Regions from separate parts of the Salipaludibacillus sp. CF4.18 genome, predicted to be linked through region 2. Evidence: riboswitches for the same ligand, from Rfam matches in the RefSeq annotation. Region 2 holds a riboswitch; each other region holds the start of a gene.

Region 1 (7,435 bases), on a different contig from region 2:
CTGTTCCAGTTACGCTTCGTTCGGTCGATGAGAATAATAAATTAGTAGAAAAAGAGATTATTGTAGATACCGATGAAGGAGTTCGTCCTGAAACATCGGCAGAAACATTAGCAAAACTTCGGCCTGCATTTAAAGTCAATGGAGGAACAGTCACCGCAGGAAACACATCTCAAATGAGTGACGGTGCTGCTTCCGTTTTAGTGATGGACCGTGAAGTGGCAGAAGCAGAAGGACTAACACCTTTAGTAAAGTTCCGCTCATTTGCAGTTGCGGGTGTCGCTCCGGAAATTATGGGAATTGGGCCAATTGAGGCGATTCCGAAAGCGGTAAAACAAGCTGGATTAGAAATGGCTGATATTGGTCTTTACGAATTGAATGAAGCGTTTGCGTCACAATCCTTACAGATCATTCGCCATTTAGAATTAGATAGAGAAAAAGTAAATGTAAACGGTGGGGCAATAGCATTAGGTCATCCTCTTGGATGTACGGGAACGAAACTTACACTTAGTCTCATTCATGAAATGAAGCGTCGTAATGAAAAGTATGGTGTTGTTACGATGTGTATCGGTGGAGGAATGGGTGCCGCTGGAGTGTTTGAATTGATTTAAGATATTAAAGGAGGAACATTATTATGGCAACTGCAAATAAAACAGCTAAAGGTGGAAGTTTTCTACTGGACGATGTTTCATACGACCAAGTTTTTACACCAGAGGATTTTACCGATGAGCACAAAATGATTGCCAAGACAACAGAAGATTTTGTTGTTGAGCAAGTGGTTCCACAAATCGAGTTCATCGAAAACCATGAATTTGATAGGTCTGTAAAACTATTAAAAGAAGCGGGGGAACTAGGACTTCTTGGAGCAGACGTACCGGAAGAATACGGTGGTATTGGCTTAGATAAAATCAGTTCTTCTCTGATTACAGAGAAATTTGCTCTAGCAGGCTCTTTCTCTTTATCCTATGGTGCACACGTTGGAATTGGCTCTTTACCCATTGTCTTTTTCGGAACTGAGGATCAAAAGAAGACATATCTTCCTGCATTAGCAAGTGGAGAAAAACTAGCTGCTTACGCGTTAACGGAGCCTAGTTCAGGTTCAGATGCGTTAAGTGCAAAAACGACAGCCAAATTAAATGATGCCGGAACTCACTATGTACTCAATGGCGAAAAGCAGTGGATTACAAACGCTGGTTTTGCTGATGTATTTGTTGTCTATGCAAAAGTTGATGGGGAACATTTTTCAGCATTTATTGTAGAAAGAGAGTATGAAGGTGTGTCTACCGGACCTGAAGAAAAGAAGATGGGAATCAAAGGGTCTTCTACGCGTACACTAATATTACAGGATGTTCAGGTACCGAAAGAAAACCTATTAGGTGAGATTGGCAAAGGGCACGTTATCGCGTTTAATATTCTTAATATCGGCCGTTATAAACTAGGAGTCGGGTGTATCGGTGGTGCAAAGCGCGCGATAGAAATTTCCGCTAAATATGCAAATGAACGAAAACAGTTTAAACTGCCTATTTCGAAATTTACACTCATTCAGAAAAAATTGGCGGAAATGGCATTAAGAACTTATGCAATGGAAAGTCAAATCTATCGAACAGGTGGATTAATTGATGGAGCTTTTGAAAATCTTTCTGAAGAAGAACAGAAGGATGGAGCGAAGGTAGGAAAAGCAATTGGTGAATATGCAATTGAATGTTCATTAAACAAGTTTTTTGGTTCAGAAGTATTGGATTTTGTAGTCGACGAGGCAGTGCAAATTCACGGTGGATATGGCTTCATGGCAGAGTATGAAGTGGAATCTATGTATCGCAACTCAAGGATCAATCGGATTTTTGAAGGAACAAATGAGATTAACCGTATGCTCGTGCCAGCCACAATTATGCGGAAGGCCATGAAAGGCGAACTAGCTCTATTAGAAAGAGCAAGTGGTTTGCAGGAAGAATTAATGATGATGATGCCTGAAGAAGTTGGCGATGAGCCATTAGAGCAAGAAAAGTATTTGTTGGGTAATGCTAAAAAGATTTTCTTGATGATTGCTGGAACTGCAGACCAAAAATATGGAGAAAAGCTTCAAAAAGAACAAGAAATGCTTGCCAACGTGGCAGATATAGTAAACGAAATATTCAACATCGAGTCTATTATTTTACGAACGGAAAAAGCAATGGCAAAAGATGGAGAAGCTAAATCAAACCAAAAGCTTCTGATGACTCAAGTTTATTCTCAAGAGGCATTTAACCGAATTGAAGCAATAGCAAAAGAATCATTAGTAACACTTGAAGAAGGAGACAGCTTAAGAACAATGCTATCCATTCTTAAAAAATTAACTCGTCACACTCCAATTAATATGATTGCAAAAAAACGAGAAATAGCAGCACGAGTCATTGAAGAAGAGAAATACGTTATCTAAGAAAAACGTATAGTGTCTTTTCTGCCGATGAAGATAAAAATGAAGTTTTGTTATATAAACTATTGTTAACCAATTTGGGGCACTCCCCTGTCCCAATAAAATATGACTCCTTTCTAAATGAAAGGGCATTCTCCTCTCTTAAGGATGGCGAAGGACCTCATGAAAATCATGAGGTCCTTCGCTTTTTCGAGTTTTTCAGTTATGAAACTAGGACATTTAATTTCATTTTTCGATTTCCTTCTACTTTTGTGTAGGAATAATAACAAGCAGGAATGTGTGAAAAAAACCTGAATGTGGTATATGATGAGGACAGTGTGTGAATCATGTTTTACTAGGAGGAAAGAAAGATGAGCGTTACTTTTTATCATTATCCAAAATGCGGTACTTGCCGCAATGCAAAGAAATGGCTTGACGAGAACAATGTCGACTATGAAGCTGTCGATATCGTTAGTCATCCACCATCTAAAGAGGAATTAGCATCTTATTATGAAAAAAGTGGATTAGAATTAAAGAAATTTTTTAACACAAGTGGACTAAAATACCGTGAATTAGGCATGAAAGACAAAATGAAGACTTACTCGGAAGACGAGTTATTAGAAGTTTTGGCTTCAGATGGTATGCTTATTAAGCGACCTCTAGCAACTGATGGTAAAAATGTAACACTTGGTTTTAAAGAGGAAATCTATAACGAGGTATGGAAATAAGCAGTAGATTGTTGAAGCATAGCCTTAGGATATATTATAGTAAGGAAAGATAGAATAATTAATTACATAAATGGAGGGATTTTTAGATGAGTTTACCAAAAGATTTGAAGTATTCAGAAGAGCATGAGTGGGTTAAAACAGAAGGAGAAAAAGTTAGGATTGGGATTACTGAATTCGCCCAATCAGAGCTAGGCGACATTGTTTTCGTAGAGCTTCCAGAAGTGGGCGATGTCCTTGAAGCGGATGAGCCGTTTGGCAGTGTTGAGTCGGTTAAAACTGTTTCTGAACTGTATGCTCCAGTTAGTGGTAAAGTTGTGGAAGTAAATGAAGAATTGGAAGATTCTCCGGAATTCGTGAATGAATCACCATATGAAAAAGCGTGGATGGTTGTAGTTGAGCCTTCTAATAAATCTGAATTTGACAAATTAATGGATGCATCCGCTTATGAAGAAATGATTAATGAAGACTAAATAGTACTCTAAGGGCTTTCCAAATGATTTATATTTGGAAGGCTTTTTTATATATAATTATTGGATTTTTAGAGATTATTTTTTTGTGAAACAGAGAGATTGTTGGATTTTTGACTAATATTTCCTCTTGAATGAGATCATCTATACTCGCTCAAACTAGATGTATAGGAGGAGGGATATATAGATGCAACAAAATGATATTACGGAAAATACCAGCAATAATGATCAAGAAAATACAATGAATAACAATGTGGATGGTTTGGAAGCATCACCAACGTCATTGGTCGATATTTCCGATCAGGTAGAAAAAAAGGATGAAGCAGGGGAAACTGCGCTCTATTTTAACGCTGAAAAAATTGGTCAAATCCGAAAAAAAGGACATTCTCAAATGTATGAAATGTCGGAAGGATTTGAGTTTGAAAATGAAAAATTTTTCAAGGATGCCCAAGCGAAAAAAACGAAGCCACCTGAATCTTATGTAGAAGGCTGCGACATGGGTTGGTGTTAACAGTGAGTGTCTGCTTTTTGTCGAACTAAAGACAAATCGCAGGCACTCTTTTTTTCTATAATTTTCTGGAAATGTTTTAGAACGGTATTTCATTCAAAACAAAGCTTTTGATTAAAATAATATCGCCTAACTTTTCCTTAAAAAGAGGACTTACTGTTCGTCTCGTAGAATGAGTAATCAAAGACGAAGTTCGGATTAGAGGCGGATATCATGAATCATTTACTCATTAAATCAATGGAAGGCATGACAAAGACAAGCCACTTAAGAGAACTATTGAAAAAACATCATCTAATCGTTCAAGTTAAATATCTGGAAAAGCGTTGGTACATGAATTTAGATAACAAAGATTTTAAATTAACGTTGGATGAGGATGTTTGTGATATTATGATTAGTGGCGACGAAGATGAATTGAAACTCTTATTCCGTGGGGAAGACTTTCTGCTGGCCATGAAACGCAGAGGAGATCTTGAAGTTGAAGGTTCATTGAAACATTTGCTTTGGCTGGAATCACTTCTCTACCTCTCTCAAAAAACGGTGAAATAAATTAGTTGACAAGAATTAATCGATAATGATATTATGCATAACAGACTATAAATTAAATATTAATTCTTAATTCTTCTTATTAAGAGCGGCGGAGGGACTGGCCCTATGAAGCCCGGCAACCACTAAGGTATAAAAACCATTAGAAGGTGCCAATTCCATCAAAGTAAACAATTTACTTTGAAAAATGAGGAGAAGGGCTTTTAATTCATTACTAAAAACCTTTCTGCTCATTTTATCGAGTAGTGAGGTTTTTCTTTGATCTTTAACTTTTGTGCTTTAATACGACTAAACCGATCGGTTTAAAAAGGGGAAGCAAATGATTACTTTATCAAAATTAGCAAAAACATTTAATACGCGTGACGGTAAAGTAACTGCCGTCGATCAAATAGATCTCACGATTGAAAAGGGTGAAATTTTTGGTGTGATTGGCTATAGTGGTGCTGGAAAAAGCACGCTCATAAGAATGCTGAACATGCTGGAAGTGCCAACTACAGGGGAAGTAAGTGTCGCTGGTAAAAATATGAATACATTGTCTCAAAGGAAACTACGAGAGGCAAGACAGGAAATAGGAATGATTTTTCAACACTTTAATCTTTTGTGGTCGAGAACAGTAGCTGAGAACATTTCATTTCCATTAGAAATTAAAGGTGTACCGAGCACAGAACGAAAAACCAGAGTGGAAGAACTTATTAAACTGGTAGGTTTAGATGGTCGAGGGGCATCCTATCCTTCTCAGCTAAGTGGAGGGCAAAAACAACGAGTCGGCATAGCACGGGCGCTAGCGAATAATCCACAAGTATTATTGTGTGATGAAGCAACATCCGCATTGGATCCCAAAACAACCGATTCAATTTTAGAATTATTGATAGATATTAACAAAAAGTTGAATCTGACCATTGTACTTATCACGCATGAAATGCATGTTATCCGTAAAATATGTCATCGGGTGGCTGTAATGGAAAATGGGCGGATTGTTGAACAGGGTCCAGTCCTTGATGTTTTCAGAAGACCGAAAGAGCACATGACAAAAGAATTTGTGAAACAAGTGACAGAACCTGAAGAAACCGAAGAAGCCCTTAAACATTTGTTTACTGAAGAAGGTATTGGGCATGTCCTTCAACTTACATTTGTTGGTGGCGATGCAAAAAGAGCACTTATTACGGATCTTATTCGTAAATTTGAGGTTACGATAAACATTTTACAAGGTAAACTTTCGCAAACCCAAGATGGCTCCTATGGATCATTGTTTATAAATGTCACTGGTGACGAGCATCATATAAAAGAAGCTATCGATTATATCCGAAAGCAGGAAGTAGAAGTGGAGGTGATCCACGGTGAATAATCTTTTGGTTGGATCAATTCTACTTCTTGAAAATGTTAATTGGGTAAACATGTGGGAAGCGACAGCAGAAACAGTTTATATGTCGTTAATTGCGCTTTTATTTACGTTTATATTTGGTACAATACTCGGACTACTATTATTTCTTACTGCTCGGGGTCAACTTTGGCAAAATAAGATCGTTCACAGTATTATCGCAGCTTATGTAAATATATTCAGATCAATTCCATTTATTATTCTCATCGTCCTGCTTGTTCCGTTCACCAGTGCTTTAGTTGGAACAATGTTAGGGCCATCAGCCGCATTGCCTGCGCTTATTATTGGAGCAGCACCATTTTATGCGAGAATGGTTGAAATTGCGTTGCGGGAAATTGATAAAGGTGTAATAGAAGCATCAAAAGCAATGGGAGCAAGCAATTCTCAGATTATTTTTAAAGTGTTAATCCCAGAATCAGTACCAGCACTTATCTCTGGGATTACGGTTACAGCGATCGCGCTTATTGGTTACACAGCGATGGCAGGTGTAATTGGTGCCGGTGGATTAGGTGACCTAGCATACCGTGATGGTTTTCAACGAAATAATCCAGATATTACTTTAATAGCAACAATGATTGTGTTAGTATTCGTCTTTGTTTTACAATTCATCGGCGATTACTTTACCAATAAATTAGACAAACGCTAAAGGCGTAATAAAAAACAAAAGGGGAAATTCAACATGAGAAAGTTACTACAAGGCTTAGGAATTACAGCACTATCTGTAGGAGTATTAGCAGCATGCGGTACGGAAGAAAATACGAATGAAAATAACGCCGCGGGTACAAATAATACAGAAACCAATAACACAGAAAACGCAAATGAGGAAGCAGAAGGAGAAGATCTCGGAACATTAGTTGTTGGTGCTTCCAACGTTCCTCACGCTGAAATCTTAGAATTTGCTGCACCACTTCTTGAAGAAGAAGGTGTGACTCTAGAGATCGAGTCATTCAATGATTACGTTCTTCCAAACGAAGCGTTAGCTGCCGGAGAACTAGATGCAAACTACTTCCAGCACATTCCATATCTTGAAACACAGATTGAAGAGCATGGATATGACTTTGTAAACGCTGGAGGAATTCATATTGAGCCAATTGGTTTGTATTCTCAGGAATTTGACAGCATAGAAGAACTTCCAGAAGGTGCAGAAATTATTATGAGTAGTGCTATTCCTGACCACGGAAGAATCTTGAAGATGCTTGAAGAAAAAGGATTAATTACGCTAGCTGACGGAGTTGGTATTGAAGCAACAATTGACGATATTGAAGAGAACCCGAATAACTTTGAATTCTCCGCAAATGTGGAAGCGGCATTGCTTCCAACAGCGTATGAGAATGGAGAAGGGGATGCTGTTCTTATCAATTCAAACTATGCATTAGATGCTGGGCTAAATCCATTAGAAGATTCTATCGCTATTGAATCCTC
Region 2 (7,435 bases):
AGATTGTTGAGGTACTGCTTCATAGCTTGAAACAAACTGCGTGTGATGCTGTCATTCCTTTAATTAATGGGAGAGCACAACCGTTAATGGCTTTGTATCATCGACGTGTCTTACCGACTATTGAACAAAGCTTGAAAGAGAATAAATTGCGTTTACGAGACGTGTTTAATCAGATAAATTCAAGGTTTGTCACTGAAGAAGAATTTCTTAAAGCTGGTTATTCCGAAAAAGAAATTGAAAAGTTGTTTTTTAATATGAATAATCCTGAAGATTATTCCTGGGTTAAAAGCCAAAAGAGTAAGCCTTGAGGAACTAGAAATAAAAAATTATGAGATTCAGTTTAGATAGAGCGGGATAAATAAATGGATATTTTCTATATGAGGATGTTCAAAAAGAAGGTTTTTTTGCCTTTTTAAAAATCCTCTAAGCAACGCGGCGTGTGTAGCCATTGCACAAACCTTTTTGAACAAACTCTGTATGGAAATTTAGCACTGAAGAATGTATAATGAAAAATAAGAGGTGAAGTTATATGGCAAACATAGGCATGCCGGGTTTAATACTTATTTTGGTTGTCGCTCTCGTTATTTTTGGTCCAAGCAAGCTTCCTGAGATTGGAAGAGCTGCAGGAGAAACACTAAGAGAATTCAAGAAATCTACAAGGGAACTAACAAAAGACGTTACAGATCCTATTGATGATATGAAGAAGGAAGCTCGAAAAGTAACTAATGATGAAAAATAAGTATAAAATTCTAAAAGAGGCCAGGAATGGTCTCTTTTGTTTTTGCCTCTTAGAGGAGTAGATACTAGTAAGAAATAGAGTGAAGTCTTATTAAATCAATTTCGAATGGCGTGTTTTAATGGGTGTGAAGAGGGGAAAGATATAATAGGACAAGTTGGACAGGATCTTATTTACTTAAGGTTGTTTTCTTATACATTGTTGCCTCAGTTCGAACGGAAAGAGCTCGAATATGCTGTACTGGTGGACGCATTCCACAGGCACGTTTCAGCTTCCACAGACCAAAAACTTTCTGCGTGGTTCTTCAACTGGTACATAAAATTACAAAGCGGTCTATTAGACAAAATTCGATATGTTGACTAAACTTAACATAAGAATAAGTAAGGTTTTGTTGGAGGGGAAAGATGTTGACCAATCACATATCATTTCAAGATTATTATAACAATACAGTAAACTTTTCCACTGCCAATCATCCTTTTTCCGGAGACCCAAAGCATGTTTGGGTTGTTGCCAGATATAAAGGCAGCTGGCTTCTCACGATTCATCCTTCTCGGGGACTTGAATTCCCAGGTGGAAAAGTAGAACCGGGAGAGGATGCCGAGACTGCAGCTAAGCGTGAGGTATTTGAAGAGACTGGTGGAGTAGTGGAAGATTTGTATTATATTGGACAGTACAAAGTGCTTGGGAAAAGTGAAACTGTCATTAAAAATGTTTATTTTGCGAGTGTTAGCGAACTTATTTCCAAAAAAAATTATTTCGAGACGAAGGGCCCTAAACTACTTAAGCAAATTCCAGGTAATGTCCGTCATAATCATCAGTATAGTTTTATTATGAAGGATGATGTTCTTGAGCTAAGTCTTGATGAAGTAAATAAACGCTTTTTGCATGAAAATCATACGTTAGAACAGTAAAACTCATCGTCACTTAGCTTTTAATGGTGACGGATGAGTTTTTTTTCTATGAGTTCAACCCCTTGATACATACACGTAGCAAGTATAGCAATAATGACGAGTGATAACATTACCAATGTGAAATTGAAAACCTGGAAGCCATAAATGATCATGTAGCCTAATCCTTGCTGCGAAACTAGAAATTCACCTACTATTACGCCAACCCAGGAAAGGCCAACATTTACTTTCAAGGTAGAAATCATCGTTGGATAACAGGCAGGGAAAATTACTGTCGAAAAGGATTGAAATTTTGTTGCCCCAAAGCTTTGAATGACTTTTAAGTAGTTATCATCTACTCCTTTAAAAGCACTATAGATAACCATCGTGGTAATAATGACTGAGATTAAAGCCCCCATGAAAATAATCGACGTAAATCCAGGTCCCAGTCCTACGATTAAGATAGGTCCCAGTGCTACCTTAGGCATGGAATTCAAGATCACTAAATAGGGATCTAACACCCTCGAAAGAAACGGTGACCACCAAAGAAGAGCAGCGATAATGATACCGACACCTGTGCCTAAAATGAACCCTAACACGGTTTCAAACAGGGTGACAGATGTATGGAGAAATAAGCTGCCATCTTGTATCCGATCCAAAAACAAGGCCCAGACACGGGACGGCGAACTGAAAAGAAGAGGATCCAGCCAGCGTAAAGCAGTTGTCACTTCCCAGGCAAGGAAAAATGAAACTAGAATAGTTAGTTGCGATAGTTTTATCCATCCTCTTTTCTTTTTTTCTTTCTTTTTATATTCTTGGAGCATTTCTTTACGATGATTCTTCACTGGATTCCATCTCCTTCCAGATTTTTTGGAATAAGGAGTTAAACGTGTCACTTGTTCGTACTTTAAAGGGGAGTTCCTGCGAAAGCTGTTTTGGAATAATAAATTCATTTTGAATTCTTCCTGGTCTACCAGCTAATAAAATAATTCGATCACTCATCGCAATCGCCTCTCCAATATCATGTGTAACAAGAATAGCTGTTTTTTTATGGGCACGAATGGTCGAAAAAACAAGATCCTCTAATTTTAGTTTTGATTGATAGTCTAAAGCGGAGAAAGGTTCATCTAATAGAAGAAGCTCCGGGTCAGTAGACAACATGCGGACTAATGCCACACGTTGTCTCATGCCCCCGGAGAGCTCATAAGGATAGTTTTTTAGTTTATCTAATAAACCGAGCTGTTCCAGCAATTTGATGGGGCGTTCTTTTTCTTCTTTAGATGTTTTATCTAATATTTTTAGTCCAAGTAATATATTTTCTTCAATGGATAACCAGGGAAACAGATAGTCTTGCTGAAGCATATACCCCGTTTCAGGAGTAGGTTTTTCTATTGGGACTCCATCCAAGATGATTTGACCTTTCGTTGGAAGGATTAATCCGGAAACAAGAGAGAGGAGAGTTGTTTTACCACAGCCACTAGGACCAATAAAAGAAATAAACTCTCCTTTTTCAATCGTTAAATTAATATTTTCAATGGCAGTTGTCATTGTTTCCAAGGAAAAGAATGTTTTTTCTACATCCTGCAATTCTAATATAGCCATGATATTCTCCTCTCTTAACTTCCATTATTCTGACATGATCTGGTCAGCGAATTCTCGATTCACCAATTCATCATAAGGTACTTCTTCCGGTAATTCGCCAGCTTCATCCATAATTGACTGAAGGTTATTCCATCCTTCTTCGTTCACTAATGGAGAAGGTGCATAGGATCCTTGTTCGTTGTAATTGATGAACACTTGTTCAATGATTTCTAAAGAAGTATCTTCAAAAAATGGTTCGATGGATTCGGCAACAGTAGAAGGATCTTCCTCATTGATCCATTGTTGAGCTTTGTAAATAGCTCGAGTAAATTTCTCCATAGTTTCCGGGTCTTTATTGATAAAACTTTGCTTTGCCATATAAACAGTATATGGAACCTCACCAGATTCGGTACCAAACGATTCAATAATATGGCCAACTCCTTCTTCTTGAAGAAGTGTCGCTTGAGGCTCAAATAGTTGCACATAATCACCTGTTCCGGAAGCGAAGGCGGAGGTGATGTTCGCGAAGTCGATGTTTTGAATGAGTTCAAGATCGTTATGCGGATCGATATCATGCTGTTTCAGCACGTATTCTCCAACCATTTGCGGCATGCCGCCTTTTCTTTGACCTAGGAATGTACTTCCTTTTAAATCTTCCCATTCAAAGTCTTCAACAGGTTCACGAGAGACAAGAAACGTACCGTCTGTTCGTGTCAGTTGAGCAAAGTTAATCGGTGGGTCATTTGCTTCTTGGGCATAGACGTAGATGGATGTTTCCGCTCCTACTAGTGCGACATCGGCACCATCAGACAGCAATGTTGTCATCGTTGTATCTCCACCCCATGTGGTTGTTAGTTCAACATCTAATCCTTCCTCTTCGAAAAACCCTTCAGAAATTGCTACGTATTGAGGTGCATAGAAAATGGACCGTGTAACCTCTGCCAATTTTACTTCCTTTAACTCTTCTTCCTGACCACAAGCTGTAAGTATAGCTACCGGTAAACACAATAGTAACAATAATTTTTTAAAACGAGACATGATGCTCCTCCTTCATAAATCTATAGTTATTTGATTAGATAACGTATGTGTGAATGGGCGGATGTGTGCGAAGGAATGAGAAAAAGATCAGACTTGGGTAGGAGACAGAAACAGACTAGAGATCGTTTAGAGAAAGCGGCATTTTCGATAAACTTAAATCAGACAGAAAGAGATGAGTTTAAACGAGGAGACAAGAAAATGACTATTCACATTTTTTTTATTACCATTATTATTTCAAGGCGCAGACGAAATGATCACACGGAATCGCAAGTTGATATGAACAGTGGGGAGGAAAGATTAAGAGAGGAAAAAACAAAACATGGTAAGTTTTTCTTATAATTGTAAATGAACGGGTGGGGGGATCAAATGATTTTGTTTCCCTCTGAAATAATCGTATCTAGGGTTGAATGGAGGTCAGGATAGAGGGCATTGTTACTTAAATATGTACGGAAATGGATTATTTACCCAACCGGTTCATTATCTCGTATAAACTAGCAATAACACCATTTCTATTTGCTATAGACTTGTGCGGCACTACCTAATTTACGTGATAAATCGACATTTGCAGTTGACAGACGATTAAATTTACGGTATTATTTTTGCGAACGGATACTCTTATCCTGAGTAGGCGGAGGGACAGGCCCGACGAAGCCCAGCAACCATCACCACTGTAAAAAGGTGAACGGTGCTAACCTGCAAGACATATCTAACCGTATGTCTTGGTCGATAAGAGGTTAAAGGCGGATGGAACGTAACCTTTTCCTCTATTGGAAAGGGTTTTTTTATATTTTTTTGAGATCATTGGATTGGACCATTCTGCTGGGAGAACGAGTACCGTAGATGATGAAGCACATCCTAAAAATAGGATGGATGATACCAAGGAGGTACGTATTGTGGTAGGGAAAACGCGTTTATTTACATCAGAATCAGTAACAGAAGGGCATCCGGATAAGATTTGTGATCAAATTTCGGATTCTATTTTAGATGAAATTATGAAGAAGGATCCAAATGCTCGAGTAGCTTGTGAGACTTCTGTGAACACTGGATTAGTGTTAGTAGCAGGAGAAATTTCTACATCTACGTATGTGGATATACCAAAAGTAGTCCGAGAAACGATTAAAGGAATTGGTTATACAAAAGCCAAATATGGTTTTGATTTTGAAACGTGTGCTGTATTGACGTCGATTGATGAACAATCAGCTGATATCGCTTTAGGTGTGGATAAATCATACGAAGCTCGAGAAGGGCAAATGTCCGACGAAGAAATTGAAGAAATAGGAGCTGGAGACCAAGGATTAATGTTTGGTTATGCAGATAATCAAACGCCTGAGTTAATGCCATTGCCAATTTCTTTATCACATAAGCTTGCGCGTCGTTTAGCGGAAGTACGTAAGGAAAAAATCATTGATTACTTGCGTCCTGACGGTAAAGTTCAAGTAACGGTGGAATACGGTGAGGATCAAAATCCAATTCGGGTTGATACGATTGTCATTTCTACTCAACATCATCCTGAAATTGAGTTAGCTCAAATCAAAAAAGATTTGAAGAAGGAAGTTATCGATTTTATTGTCCCTGAGGAATTATTAGATGAAAATACAAAATACTTTATTAACCCAACTGGTCGATTTGTCATTGGTGGGCCTCAAGGTGATGCAGGACTTACAGGACGTAAAATCATTGTAGATACTTATGGAGGATATGCTCGTCACGGTGGAGGAGCATTCTCTGGAAAAGACGCTACGAAAGTAGATCGATCCGGTGCTTATGCGGCTAGATATGTAGCGAAAAACATCGTTGCCTCTGGTTTAGCGGATCGTTGTGAAGTCCAAGTAGCTTATGCAATCGGAGTTGCACAGCCAGTTTCCATTGCTATTGAAACATTTGATACTGGAAAAGTAAGCGAAGATGTTTTAGTGGAAGTCGTAAGGAAGAATTTTGACCTGCGCCCCGCTGGAATTATAAAAATGTTGGACTTACGTCGCCCGATTTACAAGCAAACGGCAGCATACGGTCATTTCGGTAGAACCGATATTGAGTTACCGTGGGAACAAACAGATAAAGCCAACTTGCTAAGTGAACAAGCTTTAGAGTTAGCTAGTCAATAAAATAGGATAAAGGGTGACTCCATAGGTAATAAAGACCTATGGAGTCACCCTTTTTTGCGAGATAATTTATAACGTTGACAGCTATCTTTAAGCCACGCTTGTCAAGGGAAAACCACCCCCGAGTAGCACTACACACACTTCGTAGGTGCTACTCGGGGGTGGCTAAAAGATCACGCTGTATTTATTAAAAGACGTTACGCGTTTTTCTTAACTGCTTATATTCACTATACATTCTTCTGGAGTGATTTGTAATATTGGCCTTTTTCTACATAACCTTCGCGAATTCGCTTCATCTCAGCGATATCCTCGCTTGTTAAATCTCGGACAACTTTCGCTGGACGTCCAAGTGCTAATGTTCTTGGCGGAATTTTTTTACCCGGTGGCACAAGGCTGCCGGCGCCGATAAAAGCATCCTCCCCAATTTCCGCATTATCTAAAATAATCGAGCCCATGCCAATTAAGGCATTCTTTTCAATCACGCAGCTATGCAATACGCACTGGTGGCCAATCGTTACGCCTTCTTTTAATATTAATGGGTTGTTAGGGCTTTGGTGAAGTGTACTATTATCTTGAACATTTACTCCCTTTTCTATAATTGTTGGAGCAACATCACCACGAATGACAGTGTTAAACCAAATGCTTGCCTTCTCATGGATTGTTACGTCCCCGGTAATCACAACATTGTCAGCTATGTAGGCACTCTCATTAATGACAGGCCACTGTTCTTTATACGGATATATAGCCAATATAGGTCACTCTCCTTATTTGAAGTTTATACTGCTAGTGTATCAAACGTAGGCTCATGAAAGGAATAATTCTGACATTTTCACTGGACTACTGATACCCTATTACTTGACTATCAAACAGATCAGAGGGGAAAATACAGGGAAGTAAATTTTATGGAGGGATCGAGATGTGGAAATGGGAGTTCCAAGGTGATCTAGTGAAAGGTGTGTTTGTTATTGTTCATGGTGCAGGGGAGTATCATGCACGTTACAAGTGGATCATTAGCCAATTGAATCACGCGGGATATCACGTTTTAATGGGAGATCTGCCAGGACAAGGTGTAACTCAAGGACCTAGAGGAC
Region 3 (7,435 bases), on a different contig from region 2:
TTTATGACAGGGAATCTAGTCGCTTATTTTTCTGGAGTAAACCTACTTAACCACGGCAGTGGAAATATCGGAGCCCGAAACGCAGGTCGGGTTTTAGGAAAAATGGGATTTATAGTGACGTTTATCGGGGATGCTGCCAAAGGAGCTCTTGCTATTGGTGGGGCTATTTTGCTCGGATATGACGAAGTATTTCAACTATTCGCTTTAATATGTGTCATTTCGGGACACATATGGCCCATTTTATACCGTTTTCGAGGCGGTAAAGGTATTTCAAGCCTTGTCGGCGGTTTAGCTGTCTTTAACGTACTATTACTTCTCATGATTGTTATTATTTTTGTAGTCCTCTTCATTTTTTTGAAAAGTTTTAGCTTCACCGGTCTCATCTCATTTCTATTTTCGCCTTTTCTTTCGTATTTACTCTATCAAAATAGTTTTATTTTTTGGATACTTTTTCTCAATATCGGAATCGTTTTTTATGCTCACCGCGAAAATGTTGTTGAAATAATTCATGTAAAGGAGAAATCATTATGAGCTATACTTTTAACATTGCTTCCCAACAAAGTGAGTTTGACCAAATTCATCATTTAAATTATAAAACTTTTGTAGACGAAATTCCTCAACACGAGACGAACCAGTCTAAAATACTCGTCGACAAATTTCATGAAGAAAATACATACCTTATTTGTTGTAAGGATAACCGTGTAATTGGAATGTTGGCAATTAGGGACAACCGACCTCTTTCATTGGAAAATAAACTTGAAAATTTAGAAGAGCTACTTCCTAAAGGATATGATCATTATTGTGAGATAAGGTTATTAACCGTAGAAATAGAATATAGAATAGGACGTGTATTTAGAGGTTTGTCCCAGTTATTGGCAAGGTATTGCATTCAAAAAGGCTATGATTTAGGGCTGATATCAGCAACAACGCGACAATTAAAATTATATAAACAGCTAGGATTTCAACCGTTTGGTGATTTAGTTGGCAGTGAAGGGGCTTTCTATCAGCCTATGTATCTAACCAAAGAAACGTTTAATGAATCGACTGCCGGTAAGGTTGCATCTAAGCCAATCAGTTTCCTTCCAGGTCCAGTTCCCGTCCATCAATTTGTTCAAAAAGCCCTTGCATCCGATCCGATTCCACACCGTTCCAATCAGTTTCAACTTTTGATGGATAGTGTGAAACAATCTCTTCTTTCCATGACATCTGCTAATTATATGGAGGTTCTTGTCGGCACGGGTACATTAGCTAATGATGTCATTGCTGCTCAGCTTTCATTGCATCAAGGAAAGGGATTAATTCTCCTAAATGGAGAGTTTGGTCAACGTATAAAAGATCATGCTTTACGGGCAAATCTATCTTTTGAAGTCATAGACAAATCCTGGGGAACTCCTTTTTCTGATGCTGAAATTATATCAAAAATAGAAAAAGGTGATATTTCCTGGCTATGGATGGTTCACAGTGAAACATCGACTGGAATGCTGAATTCGGTTGAAAAAATCAAAGAAATATGTGAACGTTATCAAGTTCATCTATGTTTAGACTGTATAAGTTCTTTAGGAGCCCTTCCGCTGGATCTGCAAGGTGTTTATCTGGCCTCCGGTGTTAGTGGCAAGGCAATAGGCTCCTATACAGGCTTATCTTTTGTTTTTCATCAAGAAAATATACCCCCTTCTAACCGATTACCGCGATACCTTGATTTAGGGATGTATCAAATGCAAAATAGTGTTCCATATTCTCATACTTCTAATTTAATGTGCGCCTTAAAGGAAGCTTTAAAACAGTATGAGAATAATAAAAGATACGATAAAATTGCTGCTGATATCTCGTTAGTTCGCGCCTCACTAGCTGAAGCTGGCATCCCTGTTTTATTAAGTGCAGAAAATTCGTCCCCAGTTATTATCACTATTCCATTGCCATCTGATTATTCGTCTACTGAAATAGGAACCTACCTTGAACTGCAAGGAATCTTCGTTCATTTTGAAAGTGACTATTTAAAACAACGAAACTGGATTCAAATTGCCTGTTTGGGCGAATATAAAAAACGAGATCTCACTAATATGGTCAAGACACTACATCAAAAGATTAAAACCCCTCAAGGGCAATCGTAGGGACGGTTCTCTGCTTCATTTCTCTACGGGAAATGAAGCAGAGAACCGTCCCCTTGTATACTTGACATACTAGAAAAAAGACTGTATCTTTAGATTTAATTGAATATTTGAATCATTCTTATCAAGAGAGGTGGAGGGACTGGCCCTTTGAAACCTCGGCAACAGACTTTTCTCAAGTACTGTGCTAATTCCAGAGCGATTTGCTTGAAGATAAGAAGAGAATGGCGGTTATTCCCCCCTCTTCTTCATTGAAGCGGGTTTTTTTAATTTTACAGAAAGAAGGGATTATTTATGTCAAGTACTATCACTAAGGCTCCTTTTAGAGCAGATCATGTAGGGAGTTTACTTCGCCCGGAAGTTTTGCATCAGGCAAGAAAAGATTTTAAAGAAGGTAACATTTCAGCGGGACAATTGAGAGAAGTGGAGACTCAGGAAATCAAACACATTGTTGATAAACAAATTGAAGTTGGACTTCAAGCTGTTACAGATGGCGAATTCAGACGCAGATTCTGGCACACTGATTTCCTAGAGCATTTAAATGGAATTGAAGGCTATGTTCCTGAACACGGTTATAAATTTGATGGGATTGAAACAGAAAGATATGACATCCGTTGTAACGGAAAAATTTCCTTTAATCCTAATCATCCATTCATCGAGGATTTCATTGAATTTAAAGAAATTGTCGGCGACAGAGCTGTGGCAAAACTAACGATTCCGAGTCCAAACCAACTATTTAATGCTGGAATTCAGAATCCCGAGTTTTATCCAGACCTGGAGGAATTCACAAACGATATTATCCAAGCTTACCGGGATGCGATTAAAGCATTTTACGACGCTGGGTGTCGCTACATACAATTAGATGATGTATATATTGCTGGACTGTGTGCACCTACACTACCATTCAGTTCTAGTAATTTAACTAGAGAAAAATTAATTGATCTAGCACTCCATGTTGTAAACAGTGTTCTTGAAGATAAACCAGAAGATTTAACGGTGACTACCCACCTTTGCCGTGGAAACTATCGCTCTACATGGGCCTTTGAAGGGGCATATGACAAAATAGCTCCTACATTGTTTGCGAAAGAAAATGTAGATGGCTTTTTCCTTGAATATGACGATGATCGTTCAGGGGATTTCAAACCTTTGGAGTACATTCCTAATGGAGGAGCGCAAGTTGTACTTGGTATATTCACATCAAAGTTTGGTGAACTAGAAGATAAGGAAACTATTAAAGCTCGCGTTCAAGAAGCAACGAACTATGTACCTTTGGAGCAATTATGCATAAGTCCGCAATGCGGATTTGCGTCCACTCACCACGGCAACAAACTTACGGAAGATGAGCAATGGGCAAAACTCAAATATATTGTAGATGTCGCTAATGAGATTTGGGAGTAATTTCCCTTAAACTAAAAAGAAAGGATTCGCCTTGTAATGGAGGTGGATCCTTTCTTTTTCTGTATATCGCATTTATTTATGACTTCAGCGAAATAGTTACATATTTTCATCTCAGATTTCGATTCAATCGCTTACTTCTAAAAACTTAGTGGGTTTAAATTGACAAATTTGTATACACTCGTATACAATTGGCGATATACCAAATGTATACAAACGTATACATTAAAAGGAGGGCTATACGGTGAAAGAGGATGACTTAAACGATTTTAAAAAAAAGGACCATCACCGAGGTGATGGTCATAAAGGAAAAGACCATCGTTCTCATCATCGTGGTCCAAAAACCTTTCGGCGAGGGAGAGCAATCGCCTTTTTAGAAATGATGAACCTTAAACGGTCCACGATTAAGCAGCAGTTAGAAGAACAAGAGTTTCAATCTATTAATCAACTTCTTATTGGTGAATTAAAAGCAATGGATATGGTCATCAACGAATTCATTCAATTATTCGGAATGGATGAAAGTGAAGAAACGGAAACAATTGATAAGAAAGATGAAAACACGGAAAATTCTTCATCAGATAATAAAGAAAAAAGTGAGAAAGGGATTGATTCCAATGAAACAAGTTAACAGGTATATCGATTCAGTTTTTAATAAAGAAGATGCTCTATTAGAAGAGGTCATCTTGTCTATCAAAGAAAACGAAATGCCTCCTATATCAGTTTCTCCATCGTCAGGAAAACTTTTAACGATGCTTATATCGATTTCAAAAGCTAAAAATGTACTGGAAATAGGGGCCCTTGGGGGTTACAGTGGCATTTCAATTGCCAGAGGATTCGGTAAAGAAGGACGATTAACTTCTCTTGAATTAAAGGAGAACTACTCAAAACTAGCACATAATAATTTGTCTAAGGCGGGCTTTGCAGATCAAGTACAATATATTACAGGACCAGCCTTAGATAGTCTTGAGAAACTAGTTGGGGACCATAAGCAATTTGATTTTTTCTTTATTGATGCTGACAAAGAAAATTATGAAAACTATTTAAATTACTGCATTAAATTAGCGGAACCAGGTGCTTTAATCGTTTGTGATAACGTACTTGCTGGTGGCAGTGTCGCAGACCAGGACGCAAAACCTAAACGTTATACTGAATTTATGAAGAAATTCAATCAGACAGTGGCCAATCATCCTCAATTAGAGTCACTGCTTATTCCACTCGGTGATGGTATGACAATGTCTAAGGTAATCAAATAAAAGGATATATGTGTTTGATAAAATTAGTCCGCCTGTAGCGTATGCTTACCTCTGGTCGAAGGAAGAAGTCTCTCCTCTAATAAAAGACTTCTTCTTCTCTTAATCTTCGTTAGTATCTTCTTGGTTCAAAGCTTCTTCTTCACCTGTTGTATTGCTGGTATTCGTATCATCTTGTTCCGGATCTGCTTCTTTTTCTGTTGTATTTTTTTCTTCCGCACTATTTGATTCTACCTCTGCATTTGTCTGCTCTTGCTCCGTTTTATTTGCACTTTCATTCCCTTCTGTCTGCTCAGGTTCTGATTCCACCTGATTTACTTCTGACTGTTCTGTCTCCGATTCTACTTCGTTTAGCTGCTCTTGCTCTGCTTCTTCTAAACTTTCATTTCCTTCTGTCTGCTTCTCCGGGTCTGTTTCTGTCTCATTTTCTTCTGTTGCTTCGGGCGTCGGCTCAGACTCTATTTCTTCATTTCCTTCTGTTTTCTCTTGCTCCGCTTCACCTACGCTATTCTCTTCTCCAGATTCCACAGGTTCTGCTTCTGGTTTATTTTCTTCTGTCTGTTCTGACTCCGTTTCTTCTTGTTGTTCATTTCCTTCATTTTGCTCTGGCTCCGCTTCTTCTAAATTTTCACTTTCTTCCGTTTGTTCCGGCTTTGCTTCTTCATCTTCCACGTTGCCTTCCGGCTGGTCTGATTCCGAACCTTCTCCCTCTTCATTCCTTTCTGACTGCTCCGGTTCCGTCTCAGAGTCCTCTTCTACGTCTTGATCCACAGAGTTATCTTCCTCTATTTGATTGCTGTCGTTCGATTCCGATACCTCATCTTTAGATTCTGATTGCTTCCTCTCCAGCTCTTCTTCAACAAGACTGTATGCATCTTCAACAGTCGTTCCAGAAACAAATAATTCTGTTACAATATCATCCTTGTCTGAACTGCCAGTTGCTCTTTCACCAGTCGACGTATCAATGGTTATCTCTTCCACAGAATCAGGCTTCACGAAATCATGAGTCTCTTCATCTACCATCTCTGTCATTACTTCTTTAAATATAAGTCGCGCAATTTGCTTATCCTCATCTGTTTTTATATAGTTTCCATCACTCACTTGCGGGTATCCTGTCCATACAGCAACAGTATAATTTGAGGTATAACCAGCAAACCAAACGTCAGGTACGCCATCTGAAATAGTGTATTTTTGTTTTGTTTCTTCATTAAAGTTTGTCGTGCCTGTTTTTCCCGCAACTGCTACGCCTTCAATATTTGCCAGACGACCAGTTCCTTCTTCTACGACGGATTGCAGCATATCGGTTACCATATATGAGGTGGCATCACTCATTGCCTGCACCGGTTCAGGCTGCATATTAATCTCTTTCCCATCAGGAAATACTACTTTTCTAATCACATGAGGCTCATTATACATTCCCTCATTTCCAAATGCAGCGTAAGCACCAGCAAGCTGTAACGGAGAAATTCCTTCCTTAAGAGATCCTAGTGCATAAGATTCATAGAGAGGTCCTTCCATCGATAAACCAACATTGGAGGCAAATTCACTTGCCCGTTCACTCCCCACTTCCTGAAAAGTTTTAACAGCTGGTATATTCCATGATCGTGTTAATGCTTCACGCATGGATACAATCCCATGATAATTCCCATTATAATTAGTTATCACCTGATCAGAATCCGTATAAGTCATTTTTTCATCTTCTATTTGTTGATAGGTTGACCAGTTTAAGTACTCAATTGCCGGACCATAACTTAGTATCGGTTTAATTGTTGAACCTGGAGACCGTTGGGTATTTGTTGCATAGTTGGATCGACTCTTCCCGGACTCTTGATTCCGCCCGCCTCCTACTGCTTTAATTTCACCTGTTTTATTATCAATAAGTGTCAATCCTGCTTGAAAACGCTCGTCAGGATACGAGATATATTCATCCGAATTCAACACTTTCTCCACATGTTCTTGCGCGGTTTTGTCATAAGTCGTATAAATTTCCAGACCACCATTGTAAATCATGGAGGCATCTATCTCTTCCATGCTCTCAAGCTCTTTATAAACGAGGTCCATATATGCATCTGAAATCTCATAATTACTTCTATTTCCTTCGATCATATCTTCTATCGAGACACTTTTTGCCTCCTCGTACTCTTCGTCTGTGATAAAACCTTGATCCTTCATCACAAATAACACCGTATTACGACGCTCTTCTCCTAGCTCAGGATGTTGAAATGGATCATAGCCAGACGGCCGTTGAGGAAGGCCTGCTAATAAAGATGCTTCTTCAATCGTTAACTCCTCCAGAGTTTTCCCGAAGTAAGCATCAGCTGCACTAACAATTCCGTGAGCACCATTACCAAAGTAAATTTTGTTTAAATAAAACTCCAGAATTTCATCTTTCGTATATTTTTTCTCTACTTCAAGAGCCAGATAGGCTTCTTGAACCTTTCTTTCTATTGATTTCTCCGAGGTTAAAAGAGAGTTCTTAACTACCTGTTGCGTTATCGTACTCCCTCCTTCAGAGCCAAAACCATCCGTAATATTTGATAAAACAGCTCCCCCAATCCTTTTTGCATCAAGACCTGAATGTTCATAAAAACGAGTATCTTCTATAGCAATGAATGCATCTCGAACATGTTGCGGAATATGTTCAATCTGAGTAGATTGACGGTCTTCTCCATTATCTAAAGT

Evidence for each region. A riboswitch is a leader RNA that binds a small molecule or an ion and turns the genes downstream of it on or off. The one in region 2 is predicted to bind S-adenosylmethionine.
Region 1: linked by a shared signal. The riboswitch ahead of ACHABW_RS14325 (methionine ABC transporter ATP-binding protein) and the one ahead of metK (methionine adenosyltransferase) in region 2 are both predicted to bind S-adenosylmethionine.
Region 3: linked by a shared signal. The riboswitch ahead of ACHABW_RS04000 (5-methyltetrahydropteroyltriglutamate--homocysteine S-methyltransferase) and the one ahead of metK (methionine adenosyltransferase) in region 2 are both predicted to bind S-adenosylmethionine.

Annotation. Positions count from the first base shown of each region.
Region 1 covers NZ_JBIMEV010000023.1:15,579-23,013, forward strand. The annotation lists gene ACHABW_RS14295 (acetyl-CoA C-acetyltransferase) at 1-608, shown strand, start outside; gene ACHABW_RS14300 (acyl-CoA dehydrogenase family protein) at 632-2,413, shown strand; gene ACHABW_RS14305 (arsenate reductase family protein) at 2,761-3,117, shown strand; gene gcvH (glycine cleavage system protein GcvH) at 3,204-3,587, shown strand; gene ACHABW_RS14315 (DUF2553 family protein) at 3,772-4,095, shown strand; gene ACHABW_RS14320 (SCP2 sterol-binding domain-containing protein) at 4,306-4,638, shown strand; SAM riboswitch class I at 4,712-4,829, shown strand; gene ACHABW_RS14325 (methionine ABC transporter ATP-binding protein) at 4,955-5,980, shown strand; gene ACHABW_RS14330 (methionine ABC transporter permease) at 6,030-6,659, shown strand; gene ACHABW_RS14335 (MetQ/NlpA family ABC transporter substrate-binding protein) at 6,693-7,435, shown strand, end outside.
Region 2 covers NZ_JBIMEV010000005.1:55,850-63,284, forward strand. The annotation lists gene mobA (molybdenum cofactor guanylyltransferase) at 1-308, shown strand, start outside; gene ACHABW_RS05200 (twin-arginine translocase TatA/TatE family subunit) at 530-739, shown strand; gene ytkD (RNA deprotection pyrophosphohydrolase) at 1,141-1,647, shown strand; gene ACHABW_RS05210 (ABC transporter permease) at 1,668-2,447, opposite strand; gene ACHABW_RS05215 (ABC transporter ATP-binding protein) at 2,452-3,225, opposite strand; gene ACHABW_RS05220 (ABC transporter substrate-binding protein) at 3,250-4,242, opposite strand; gene ACHABW_RS05225 (YrzI family small protein) at 4,318-4,581, shown strand; SAM riboswitch class I at 4,855-4,975, shown strand; gene metK (methionine adenosyltransferase) at 5,136-6,347, shown strand; gene ACHABW_RS05235 (gamma carbonic anhydrase) at 6,572-7,093, opposite strand; gene ACHABW_RS05240 (alpha/beta fold hydrolase) at 7,261-7,435, shown strand, end outside.
Region 3 covers NZ_JBIMEV010000004.1:1,430-8,864, forward strand. The annotation lists gene ACHABW_RS03990 (glycerol-3-phosphate acyltransferase) at 1-531, shown strand, start outside; gene ACHABW_RS03995 (aminotransferase class V-fold PLP-dependent enzyme) at 528-2,111, shown strand; SAM riboswitch class I at 2,227-2,328, shown strand; gene ACHABW_RS04000 (5-methyltetrahydropteroyltriglutamate--homocysteine S-methyltransferase) at 2,403-3,506, shown strand; gene ACHABW_RS04005 (hypothetical protein) at 3,748-4,131, shown strand; gene ACHABW_RS04010 (O-methyltransferase) at 4,055-4,756, shown strand; gene ACHABW_RS04015 (PBP1A family penicillin-binding protein) at 4,856-7,435, opposite strand, start outside.